2 regions of the Gudongella oleilytica genome follow, and region 2 is predicted to be linked to the other one. Evidence: a T-box and tRNA genes for the amino acid it is inferred to sense, from the RefSeq annotation. Region 2 holds a T-box; the other holds one or more tRNA genes.
What was found. The T-box of region 2 lies ahead of aspS (aspartate--tRNA ligase). A T-box ahead of a tRNA ligase gene usually reads a tRNA of that ligase, here a tRNA-Asp.
Positions count from the first base shown of each region.

Region 1: it has a tRNA-Asp gene. The T-box ahead of aspS (aspartate--tRNA ligase) is inferred to sense a tRNA for this amino acid. The anticodon was not compared.

Region 1 covers NZ_CP035130.1:1,443,292-1,449,695, reverse strand. Annotated here, with positions in the region: rRNA gene EC328_RS06960 (23S ribosomal RNA) at 1-1,097, shown strand, start outside; rRNA gene rrf (5S ribosomal RNA) at 1,239-1,355, shown strand; tRNA gene EC328_RS06950 (tRNA-Asn) at 1,448-1,522, shown strand; tRNA gene EC328_RS06945 (tRNA-Leu) at 1,529-1,616, shown strand; tRNA gene EC328_RS06940 (tRNA-Met) at 1,650-1,726, shown strand; tRNA gene EC328_RS06935 (tRNA-Met) at 1,790-1,866, shown strand; tRNA gene EC328_RS06930 (tRNA-Glu) at 1,886-1,960, shown strand; tRNA gene EC328_RS06925 (tRNA-Val) at 1,966-2,041, shown strand; tRNA gene EC328_RS06920 (tRNA-Asp) at 2,169-2,245, shown strand; tRNA gene EC328_RS06915 (tRNA-Thr) at 2,356-2,431, shown strand; tRNA gene EC328_RS06910 (tRNA-Tyr) at 2,498-2,582, shown strand; tRNA gene EC328_RS06905 (tRNA-Gly) at 2,601-2,674, shown strand; tRNA gene EC328_RS06900 (tRNA-Arg) at 2,700-2,776, shown strand; tRNA gene EC328_RS06895 (tRNA-Gln) at 2,783-2,859, shown strand; tRNA gene EC328_RS06890 (tRNA-Lys) at 2,918-2,993, shown strand; tRNA gene EC328_RS06885 (tRNA-Ser) at 2,997-3,087, shown strand; tRNA gene EC328_RS06880 (tRNA-Ser) at 3,091-3,182, shown strand; tRNA gene EC328_RS06875 (tRNA-Ile) at 3,191-3,267, shown strand; tRNA gene EC328_RS06870 (tRNA-Phe) at 3,289-3,364, shown strand; tRNA gene EC328_RS06865 (tRNA-Trp) at 3,445-3,518, shown strand; tRNA gene EC328_RS06860 (tRNA-Ile) at 3,532-3,608, shown strand; tRNA gene EC328_RS06855 (tRNA-Ile) at 3,633-3,709, shown strand; gene EC328_RS06850 (ribonuclease H-like domain-containing protein) at 3,746-4,723, opposite strand; gene EC328_RS06845 (IclR family transcriptional regulator) at 4,822-5,601, shown strand; gene EC328_RS06840 (asparaginase) at 5,668-6,404, opposite strand, start outside.
Region 2 covers NZ_CP035130.1:1,124,226-1,130,629, reverse strand. Annotated here, with positions in the region: gene EC328_RS05235 (tRNA threonylcarbamoyladenosine dehydratase) at 1-446, opposite strand, end outside; gene aspS (aspartate--tRNA ligase) at 439-2,223, opposite strand; T-box leader at 2,268-2,457, opposite strand; gene hemZ (coproporphyrinogen dehydrogenase HemZ) at 2,506-3,972, opposite strand; gene EC328_RS05220 (MBL fold metallo-hydrolase) at 3,987-4,610, opposite strand; gene dtd (D-aminoacyl-tRNA deacylase) at 4,622-5,071, opposite strand; gene EC328_RS05210 (RelA/SpoT family protein) at 5,083-6,404, opposite strand, start outside.

The DNA of each region.
Region 1 (6,404 bases), 320 kb from region 2:
CGAAAGACGAAGTATAGGGGGTGACACCTGCCCGGTGCTGGAAGGTTAAGGGGAATGCTTAGAGGAAACTCGAAGGTGTGAACTTAAGCCCCAGTAAACGGCGGCCGTAACTATAACGGTCCTAAGGTAGCGAAATTCCTTGTCGGGTAAGTTCCGACCCGCACGAAAGGTGTAACGATTTGGGCACTGTCTCAACAAAGGATCCGGTGAAATTGTAGTACTCGTGAAGATGCGAGTTACCCGCGACAGGACGGAAAGACCCCGTGGAGCTTTACTGCAGGCTGACATTGGATTTTGGCATTGCATGTACAGGATAGGTGGGAGGCATAGAAGCAAGTGCGCCAGTATTTGTGGAGCCGTCCTTGGGATACCACTCTTGTGATGCTGAAATTCTAACCTGGCACCGTGAAACCGGTGTGGGGACACTGTCAGTTGGGCAGTTTGACTGGGGCGGTCGCCTCCTAAAAAGTAACGGAGGCGCTCAAAGGTTTCCTCAGCACGGTCGGAAATCGTGCGAAGAGTGTAAAGGCAGAAGGAAGCTTGACTGCGACACCAACAAGTGGAGCAGGAACGAAAGTTGGACTTAGTGATCCGGTGGTACCGCGTGGAAGGGCCATCGCTCAACGGATAAAAGCTACCCCGGGGATAACAGGCTTATACCCCCCAAGAGTCCACATCGACGGGGGTGTTTGGCACCTCGATGTCGGCTCGTCTCATCCTGGGGCTGAAGTAGGTCCCAAGGGTTGGGCTGTTCGCCCATTAAAGAGGCACGCGAGCTGGGTTCAGAACGTCGTGAGACAGTTCGGTCCCTATCCGTCGTGGGCGCAGGAAATTTGAGAGGAGCTGTCCTTAGTACGAGAGGACCGGGATGGACAAACCTATGGTGAATCAGTTGTCTTGCCAAAGGCATGGCTGAGTAGCTAAGTTTGGACGGGATAAGTGCTGAAGGCATCTAAGCACGAAGCCCCCCTCAAGATGAGATTTCCCATCACGGAAGTGAGTAAGACACCAGGAAGACGACCTGGTAGATAGGTCTCAGGTGAAAGAGCAGCAATGCTTGAAGCTAAGAGATACTAATATGTCGAGGACTTGACCTAAACCAATGCACAATGCACAATTGTGGAAGTAAGGATTTAGGGTCTAAGACCCAAGAGAATGACCCAAGTAATTGTGAACTGTGAACTGAGAATTGTGAATTGAAAGAAGTAATGTTTGTTCTTAGAAAGATTTAGTTTTCGTCTGGTGACGATAGCAAGAGGGAGACACCTGTACCCATACCGAACACAGAAGTTAAGCCTCTTAACGCCGATGGTACTTGGTTGGAAACGACCTGGGAGAGTAGGAAGTTGCCAGACTAATGACCTAACATAGCGAACGGAAGTAAGCTTTAGCAGGTCAGATGTCGCGCAGTCCAAATCTATGATTTGGCAAACGCAGCCGACTCTATTCTTAGGTAGCTCAATGGCGGAGCAACCGGCTGTTAACCGGTAGGTTGTGGGTTCGAGTCCCACCCTGAGAGCCAGAGTATGCCGGGGTGGCGGAACTGGCAGACGCACAGGACTTAAAATCCTGCGACCCTTAAAGTCGTACCGGTTCGATTCCGGTCCTCGGCACCATAACTCTATGGCATAAAAGGGTTAAAAAATTGACGCGGGATGGAGCAGTCTGGTAGCTCGTCGGGCTCATAACCCGGAGGTCGTAGGTTCAAATCCTGCTCCCGCAACCATAATTTACTCCGTAGGAAATCAATTGCGGAGTGCCAGGTTGGTGCAACCATTATATTTAACTTGGCGGCGTAGCTCAGTTGGCTAGAGCATGCGGTTCATACCCGCAGTGTCAGCGGTTCAAATCCGTTCGCCGCTACCACATTTTAACTAAAAATATAGGCCCTATGGTCAAGCGGTTAAGACACCGCCCTTTCACGGCGGTAACCCGGGTTCGAGTCCCGGTAGGGTCACCATTAGTGGGCGCATAGCTCAGTTGGGAGAGCACCTGCCTTACAAGCAGGGGGTCACAGGTTCGAGCCCTGTTGTGCCCACCACTTACATCAATGAACAATTTATAATGCACAATGCACAATTAAAAAATCACCTTCTGTCACAAAATCACAGGGTATTCTGAAATAATTGTGAACTGTGAATTTAGAATTGTGAATTATAACTATCATTGGCCTGGTAGTTCAGTTGGTTAGAATGCCAGCCTGTCACGCTGGAGGTCGAGGGTTCGAGTCCCTTCCAGGTCGCCAATTTTCAATTGACAGTGTACAATTGACAATTGACAATTGAAACATAACAAATATTTTAAGGATAATTATTTAATTGTCAACTGTCAATTATGTAATTGTCAATTGCTTAAGCTGGCGTAGCTCAATCGGCAGAGCAACTGACTTGTAATCAGTAGGTTGGGGGTTCAATTCCTCTCGCCAGCTCCATTGAAGTACTCCATAGGAAATCGTTAGGTGTCCTTTAGGATTGATGCATAGCAAGGGAATAGATATGGAGGAGTTCCCGAGTGGCCAAAGGGGACGGACTGTAAATCCGTTAGCTAAGCTTTCAGTGGTTCAAATCCACTCTCCTCCACCAAATAAACTTAATAAATATGCGGGTGTAGCTCAGTGGTAGAGCCCCAGCCTTCCAAGCTGGTTGCGAGGGTTCGATTCCCTTCACCCGCTCCACCAAAATCTAAAAGTTTATAAACATGCACCTATAGCTCAGTAGGATAGAGCAACGGACTTCTAATCCGTGTGCCGGGGGTTCGAATCCTCCTAGGTGCACCATAGTGTTGGGGTGTAGCCAAGTCGGTAAGGCACTAGACTTTGACTCTAGCATTCCACAGGTTCGAGTCCTGTCACCCCAGCCATTTTTAACTAGTTAACCTATACTGCATGCAGTATATTTTTTTACCAATAATATAATATGATCCATTAGCTCAGTCGGTAGAGCACCTGACTTTTAATCAGGGTGTCCCGCGTTCGAGTCGCGGATGGATCACCATTTGGAGAGGTACCGAAGCGGTCATAACGGGGCGGTCTTGAAAACCGTTAGGGCTTTGCGGCCCACGTGGGTTCGAATCCCACCCTCTCCGCCAAAAGGAGAAGTACTCAAGTGGCTGAAGAGGCTCCCCTGCTAAGGGAGTAGGTCCTGATAAGGGGCGCGAGGGTTCAAATCCCTCCTTCTCCGCCATAAGATGGGGGCCTTTAGCTCAGTCGGTTAGAGCGCCCGGCTCATAACCGGTAGGTCCGGGGTTCGAGTCCCTGAAGGCCCACCAACTACAAATTTGTAGTTACCTGCCCAGATAGCTCAGTCGGTAGAGCAGTGGACTGAAAATCCACGTGTCGCTGGTTCGATTCCGGCTCTGGGCACCATCCCATCTATTCACAAGCTGCAATTTTTCAAAACATCTTATGATGAGTTTGATGGATTGATTTGTGAATTATTTTAATACAGGGGCGTAGTTAAACGGTATAACAGCGGTCTCCAAAACCGTCGATGAGGGTTCGATTCCTTCCGCCCCTGCCATTTTATTTAACAAGGACTTGTAGCTCAGGCGGTTAGAGCGCACGCCTGATAAGCGTGAGGTCGGTGGTTCGAGTCCACCCAGGTCCACCACCATTTGTCATTAATTTGATAAATGGGCCTTTAGCTCAGTCGGTTAGAGCGCCCGGCTCATAACCGGTAGGTCCGGGGTTCGAGTCCCTGAAGGCCCACCAAAGAGAAAAACTCATCGAATGATGAGTTTTTCTGTTTTAAACCAATATAGATAATAGATGCTCTCTGATCAGTGTTTTGATATTGCCGATATTCAGATTTTTCCCAGATGATACTATCACATATCCGCTTGGTATACTCATATCCATATTTGAGAAGCATTCTTCAGTGAATTCCAGATTGCTTATATCGATCAGAGCAACCTCAAGCTCATTTTCATTTGTTGCATAGATTAGCTCATAGGATATAGTAAAAGTATTGTCATCTCTTAGGTCGATTGACCATCCTTGTGCATAAAAGCGTATAGGCATATTATAATCAGAGGTATAGCTACCATTTATGGTCAACATCTCTCCAGTAATTCCAAGCTCAACGATATGGAGATCTATTATATGGTCATTGTCCAAGATACTTACTTTTTTACTATCATGAATGATCCGTATCAGACTTAGCAAACCAGGCATAGAGCATAGATCATCATGGTTATGTCTTAATATGATTTCTCTTAAATAAGAAGAGCCGGTTTCTGTGAATTCTTTGTAGAAATCAATACATTCTTTACCTGTATACTGATCCTTGCGAAAAATTCCTAAGTTCTCTTCAACTGTTCTCAGCTTAAGATTTGGAAGGTTGAAAAAGATACTGTTGTTCTTAAGCAGCTTAAAGAGATCCAAAGATTCTATAGGAGGCATAGAGATACGATTCTTATCCATTCTAGCCTTTATAAAAGGAATATCAAAGGCATCCCCGTTATAGGTGACGACAAGGGATCTTGCATTCACATAAGGTAGAAGGGCTAAAAGTATATCTTTTTCTTCTGAAGAGTTTTCAGCAAATAGCTGCTCTATAAACCATTCCTTACTTTCTGTGTCATAGTAGGCAAGACCTATAAGATATATCCAGTTATATTTGCTTGAAAGTCCTGTGGTTTCAATGTCCAGGATCAAAAGCTTCTTAAGGTCGATAAATGGATATTCTCCTGGATTAGGACTGATGGGCATCTTAAGTATTTTCATAAATCATAGCTCCTTATGTTTTGGGATGCAAATATTGCTTTTACTGATAGGAAAAATAGTATACAATAATTATATCATATAATCGGGAGGAAGCTAATTTGGAAATAGAGACTAAACAGAGGAAAACCATAGGTTCAGTTATAAAAGCCATAGAGATAATAAATTATATTGCTGAAAGCGAGCACGAAATGGGTGCGACTGAAATCAGCGAGGGTTTAGGCTATGGGGTTAGCGCAACCTATCATTTGCTGAATACCCTTAAAGAGTCAAACTTTATCACGCAGAACGAGAGGACTAAAAAATATCAGCTTAGCCTGAAATTGTGGCAGCTGGGTATGAAGGCATTTAGCCAGAACAATCTTGGTACAGCACTGAGACAATTCCTGGTGAGGCTTAAGAAAGAAACAGGAGAGACGGCCAATCTTACAGTTCTGGATAGGAAATCAATTGTTTACATTGCGCAGGAGGAAAGTGACAAACTAATAAAAATGTTTACAAAAACAGGAGCTACTGCACCATTACATTGCACAGCATCCGGGAAGATATTTCTTGCTTATATGGATGAAATCAAAAGGGACGAGATCCTCAAGGGCTATGTAATGACTAAATTCACCGATAATACTATTACCACAAAGAAGCAGCTTTTCAATGAATTGAAGGAGATAAGAGAAAAGGGCTATGGTTTTGACGTAGAGGAAAGAGATGATGATGTGTCATGTGTGGCAGCTCCCGTATTTGGAGCCAACGGTGAAGTATTGGCATGCATTTCGATATCTGGACCTCATACCAGGTTTACTGAAGCAAATAAACTCAAGTGGACTGAAATTATATTGCAGGTGTCAAAGGATGCATCTGCGTTCCTGAACAACGAAAAATAGCTAACAATTTTACCGCCTCAGCTATTTTATTAGTCTGAGGCGTTGTTGTATTCTCGAGAAAAAATGTCAGATTGTAGTCTCGAATAGCTCTCTGATTTTATCCATATCATTGGTCATTCCAAGTAAGAGCATTAGTTTGATTCTAGCTTTTTGTCCAGGAAGATTCCCTCCAAATATGACCCCCATATCTCTTAAATGCTTACCTCCACCTTCATACCCATAGGTATACAAGACCCTCCCGGTATTGCATCTCGATACAAGAACGACAGGGATAGAAGCGATTATTGCTTGCTTTATCCCGCTTATCATCTGTGGGGGTACATTACCTCTGCCAAGACCCTCAATCACTATACCCTTATAACCAGACTGGATATAAAAACTGAAGATATCTGAACCAAGTCCCGGTACAGCTTTTATCAGAGCTACTTTTTTCTCAATCTTATCTGTTTGTATCCTTTGTCTGTCGGGCATGTTTCTGTAATAAATAACTTCATCATTATCTACGATACCAAGAGGCCCAAATTCCGGAGATTTGAAGGTATCCAGGGACAAGGTATTTGTCTTTGTAACCTGGCTTGCTGCGTTCACTTCATTATTCATAACTACCAGAACACCCTTGTCCCTTGACTTGGGAGAAAGAGCTGTACATATTGCTGCTGCAAGGTTGCTTGAGCCGTCATATCCGAGCTCTGAGAAATTTCTCATTGCTCCTACAATTATAACCGGCTTTGGCGTATCAAGTAGAAGGTCAAGAAGATAAGCTGTTTCTTCAAGAGTATCAGTACCATGGGTTATTATTATTC
Region 2 (6,404 bases):
TTACCTGCTCCCATTGAGCTTATGATAGGTATACCCATTTCAAGCGAACTTGTAACCAAATCTATCTTTGATGATACCATATCTATAGCGTCAATAATATAGTCAAATGAAGGATCCAAAAACTCTTGTCTTGTGTCTTTTGTATATCGCTCCTGAATCGCTTCTATTATCAACCCAGGATTTATCTCCAGCAGCCTATCTCTCATAACATCGACCTTAGGCAAACCAACAGTCTTTGAAGTTGCATGGATCTGTCTATTTATATTAGTAACATCAATTGTATCATAGTCTATCAGAATCAAGCTTCCTATTCCAGTTCTGGCTAAAGCCTCCGCAGCATAGGACCCAACTCCTCCAATGCCAAAAATAGCCACCTTGCTGTTTCCAAGTCTCTCCATACCCTCTGAACCAAGCAGATAGGATGATCTTATGAAAGCATTATTCATTATCCACATCGACCTTTATATGGGCTTCAGTTAACTGCTCCGCAGTAACATGTGTTGGTGCACCAGTCATCAAGCATGTTGCAGACTGAGTTTTGGGAAATGCGATAACATCTCTTATGTTTGACGATCCCGAGAATAACATTATAAGCCTATCCAAACCAAATGCAATCCCACCATGGGGAGGGGTCCCGTACCTGAATGCTTCCAAAAGGAAACCGAATTTATCCTGTGCTTCTTCCTCACTAAGACCGAGAGCCTTGAACATTCTGCTTTGAAGCCCGGAATTATTTATCCTTATGCTGCCTCCACCCATTTCATCTCCGTTTATAACCAAATCATATGCCTTTGCCCTGACCTTATCCGGATTGCTCTCCAGTAACTCAATATCCTCTTCCACCGGGTGAGTGAATGGATGATGTTTTGCAACGTATCTCTTCGCATCCTCATCATATTCCAGTAATGGGAACTCCGTGATCCAAAGCATTTCATAATGGTCATCCCTGAGTATCCCAAGTCTCTTGGCAACCTCATTTCTAAGATTGCCAAGGCTGTCAGATACAACGGACAGCTTATCAGCAATAATAAGTATAAGATCGCCTTCCTTAGCATCGAATCTGTAAAGAAGTGTACTCATATCTGCATCACTGAAGAATTTCCCTATGGGAGAGGTTATTCCTTCTTTGGTCACCTTAATCCATGCCAGACCCTTAGCGCCATAGGTTTTAACATAATCCTCCAGGGAAGCTATATCTTTCCTTGTAAAGCTTTCGCCATAACCATTAAGGTTGATACCTTTAACAGCTCCACCATTGGCTACTGCATCAGAAAATACCTTAAATTGAGACTTCGATGCAATATCTGAAATATCGTTCAGTTCGAATCCAAACCTTAAATCTGGTTTGTCCACCCCAAATCTTTTCATTGCTTCTTCATAGGACATCCTTCTAAGAGGCAGTTCTATGTCGATTCCCTTTATCTCTTTGAATAGTCTTTTCATAAGCTTTTCATTCATCGAAAGAACATCATCTACCTCAACAAAGCTCATCTCTATATCTATCTGGGTAAATTCAGGCTGTCTGTTTGCCCTTAGGTCCTCGTCTCTAAAGCATTTTACAATCTGGTAATATCTGTCCATGCCCGAAACCATCAACAATTGTTTAAGAAGCTGAGGTGATTGGGGAAGTGCATAAAACTGGCCAGGATTCACCCTGCTTGGTACCAAGTAGTCTCTCGCCCCTTCAGGTGTTGGCTTAGTAAGAACGGGAGTTTCCACCTCAACAAATCTATTTTCATAAAAGAAATCCCTCACTGTTTTCGCTACCTTAGCTCTAAGCTTAAGATTGCTCTGCATCCCAGGTTTTCTAAGGTCGAGATATCTGTATTTCAATCTCATTGATTCACTAACGTTGTCATCATCCTTAATGTAGATCGGGGGAGTTTCGGCTTCATCAAGTATCTTTAGTTCAGAGACAAGAAGCTCAACATCACCTGTAGCCATGTTTGGATTCTTCGACTGTCTTTCCCTTACGATACCCTTTACAGCTATTACATATTCAGCTCTTATGCTTTCGGCCTTTTCAATCAGTTCCCTCGGTACGCTATCATCAAACACTATTTGCGAGATCCCAGTGGTGTCCCTGAGATCTACGAACATCAGCCCTCCAAGATTCCTTTCTCTTTGAACCCAACCCATTAAGGTAACTTCCTTGCCAACATCACTGATGCTGAGTTCTCCACACATCATGCTTCTTCTCAGGTTTCCCATTCTTTCTCCCATTTTTTCTCCCTCCTAAAAATAAATTAAGCCCCTCATCTCTGATTTTCAGGGACGAGAGGCAATCTCGCGGTACCACCCTAATTAGGCTATCCTCACTCTTCTTTTAACGCTTCCCACGTGCGGTAGATCCGCAGGCTCCAGGTTGTCTTCGTCAGATGTAAGGGTCAACTCTCACCATTCGCTGACTCTCTTTACCTCATTGATCTGATTACTGGTTCCTATCCTTGCCATTATCTGTAATTGCTCATATTATATGATATTAAAAGGATTTGTGTCAATAGATTAATCTGCGAGTCCGACCAATTGAGCGATTAAGGTTTTTCTCCTTTCAACCAGCTCATCGATCCTAAGCATATAGCCATTTATATCCTTGGGATTTGGGACTCTCTCTATAGCTCCTGTATTCTCATTGTAAATCTTTGACACCGAACCCATTCCGGCTGCAATTATTGACTGTTTCTCCTCCATAATTGCTACATTATAAACGCATATATTTTGTGGTCTGCTGTAGCCAATGTTCTCATAATTGCCTAATATCTGTTTCTGTCTGTATAGATAATAAGGGGTCAATCCAATCTCAGCTGCGAACTCACTGGTCAACTTGAGCATTTCTCCAATTTTTTCTGTCCCAAATTCCATAGAAGTATCATATCCATCCATAAGTCTTGAGCCTTTCTTCATTGAAAGGGTGTGAACAGTTAAGTTATCAGGCTTTAACCCCTTTATTTTCTCAAGTGTCTGCCGTACTTCATCAGGTCCTTCGCCTGGTAAACCTACTATCAAATCCATATTCACTACGCTTATTCCTATCTCTTTGGCAAGACTGTAAGATTCAATAATTTGATCAGGGGTATGATCTCTGCCGATCAGTTTGAGAGTATTCAAATTCATTGTCTGAGGATTGATACTGATGCGATCTACTCCATATTTTTTTAGGAGCATAAGATACTCTTGATCAATTGTATCAGGTCTGCCTGCTTCAACAGTTAGCTCATATGATGAATCGAATATCTTTCTAAGTTGACTTAGTAACTTCTCCATAAGGTACTTTGGAAGAGCAGTTGGGGTCCCACCACCAATATAAACTGAATCAAGCCTCCAACCATGCATTATTTCGTGGATGCTGCTTATCTCTTTTATTAGGGTTTCAATGTATGGATCCATTTGGTTGCGGAAATTTATAGAAGAAACAGAGGGAAAAGAACAATAAACGCATCTAGTAGGACAAAAGGGTATCCCAATGTAGATACTGTAGGTCTTTCCCTTGAATGAATCAACTAATGGTGCTTGAATAGAACAGATTTTTAAGGCAAGCTCTGCCTTGTCATTGTCAATCAAGTAACCTTTTGTAAGTATCTCTACAATTTCATCGCTTGTTGCACCATTTTCTCTTAAAGCCGCAGAAACTTTTACCGGCCTTATACCTGTTAATATACCCCAGGGCAATAATTTATGGGTCAAGTTGCTGAGCAACCTGTAATATGCCCTTTTTGCGGCAATTCTGCAAGCGGCTTCATGATCACGCAGAATATCTATCTCTTTAGTTGTGGCAGTAAAACTCACTGAATCATGAGCCAGACCACCGGAACTTGCCTGAAAGTTCCCATTCTCAAGCTCAAGACAAAGGTATGAAGCATACTCTTCAACTGATTTTGCTTCTATAAATTGTTCTCTGGGCATAAAAGCTCTTGCTAACTCAAAGAGGTCGTTGTATTTAACTTTATCAGTCTTATTTATGATCCCTATCATTCTTTTATCTCTACTTAGTTCCTAAGAAACGGATTCTTTTGTCTTTCATAGCCTATTGAAGATTCAGGTCCATGTCCAGGGTAAACAATAGTATCATCTGGAAGCCTAAGGAGCTTATTTTTGATGCTTCTTATTATAGTGTCGAAATCACCGCCATAAAGGTCTGTTCTGCCAATAGAGCCTTTAAATAGTGTATCGCCCGTAAAAAGATTCCCTCCACCATAGAGGCAGATCCCCCCAAGCGTGTGGCCTGGGGTATGGATAGTAATAAGCTTTTCATCACCTATAGTAATTTCATCTCCATCTGTAAGGAGCAAGTCTGGCTCAAAGCATACCTCGCCCATTGCCATTGAACTTGACATATTGAGTGCACTGCTTTTAACCATCTCCAGGTCCGCTTTATGAACCAAAACAGGAACAGATAGGGATCTTTTTAATTCCATGACTCCTCCTATGTGATCTCCATGGCCATGGGTTAGAATGATTGACTTGATTTCAGCTCCAATTTTATTTATCTCAGAAAGTATATGTTCAACATCTCCGCCTGGATCCACAACAATTGCCTCACTCTTGTCCGAGGAGGCAACTATATAGCAGTTAGCGGCATATATCCCAGCCTGTAACCTCTTAATTATCATTTTCTCACCCTCTAAAATTGCTTTTTACTATCTAAAAGTATAGTTACTGGTCCATCATTTACATAATCAACCATCATGTGAGCTCCAAATATTCCCTTATCTATCCTAATTCCGATCCCCTGAATTATACTAATAAATTGATTGTATAGTTCTTCACCTTTGTCAGGATCTGCAGAATCAGAGAAACTTGGTCTTTTGCCCTTCCTTACATCTCCGTATAATGTAAACTGAGAAATTGCAAGTATTTCTCCTCTGATATCCTGAACGGAAAGATTCATTTTCCCATTTTCGTCTTCAAAAATTCTTAGCCCGGAAACCTTATCGGCCATATACTCGATGTCAGATACTGCATCTTCCTTGCCTACCCCAAGATATACCAGCAATCCTTTGCCAACTCTTCCTACCATCTTATCGTCTACTCTTACTTCAGCACTACTTACTCTTTGAACTACTGCCCGCATATATGTCCTCCTTAAGCTGTTACTCTATATACATCGAAGACGTTCCCAATCCTTCTGAGCCTTTTCATCAGCTCATTTAGCTGCTCCTTATCATGTATTTCAAGGGTCATATTTATCATAACGGATTTGTCCTTATTGGTTCTGGCATTAAGCGATAGCAAACCAACATCTGCATCGTTGACCCTTAAAGCTATCTCTGCCAGCAAGCCGGGTCTATCTGTGGCCTTAACCTGGATCTCAGCACTATATGACGACTTCTTCTCTATGTCCCAGCTTACCTCTATAGATCTCTCCTCCTGTCCTTCCAGTATAGTTGAAAGATTAGGACAGTCTGTACGGTGAATTGAAACTCCCCTGCCTCTTGTTATAAAGCCGACAATGTCATCACCTGGAACTGGATTGCAGCATTTCGAAAACTTTATCTTTACATTATCGATATCCTTTACCACTATTCCATGAGTTGGTCTTGGCTTTGACTTATTTTGGGACTTTTGAATTTTCGACTCAACTATTTCTTTTTCGCTGGGCTTGAAGTGTTCACTATAAATTTCCTTTAATTTGCTGATCACCTGGTTTATAGTTATACTTCCATAACCAATCGAAGCATAAAGGTCCTCTATGGAGCTTATACTTACCTTTCCAGCCACATTTTTAAGCCATTCGTCAACAAGAATGTCAGATGGTCTATATCCTAACCGTTTGATTTCCTTCTCAAGTGCATCCTTGCCCTTGGCAATGTTAAGATCACGTTCCTGTAGCTTGAACCATTGTTTGATTTTTGTCTTTGCCTGATTGCTCTTTACAAGCTTTAGCCAGTCTCTGCTGGGCCCGCTGCTGTTTGCACTTGTTATAACCTCAACAATATTCCCGTTCTTGAGCTTATAATTAAGCGGAACTATCCTATTGTCGACCTTAGCTCCCACACATTTGTTTCCTACATCGGTATGGACTCTATATGCAAAATCTATTGGTGTTGAACCATCAGGCAGGTTAATGACATCTCCCTTTGGAGTAAACACAAATACCTCGTCAGTAAAGAAATCAATTTTAAGGGTTTCCATAAATTCCTTTGGATCGTTAAGGTCCGTCTGCCACTCAAGAAGCTGTCTGAGCCAGGTCAGCTTGTCATCAAAATTGTTTCCTTTAGCGTAGCCCTCTTTGTATTTCCAGTGAGCAGCAATACCATATTCCGCAGTTCTATGCATTTCGTAGGTCCTGATCTGGACCTCAAAAATCTCACCCTTGTTACCTATTACAGTTGTATGCAATGACTGATACATATTAGGCTTGGGCATTGCTACGTAATCCTTGAAACGTCCAGGCAATGGCTTCC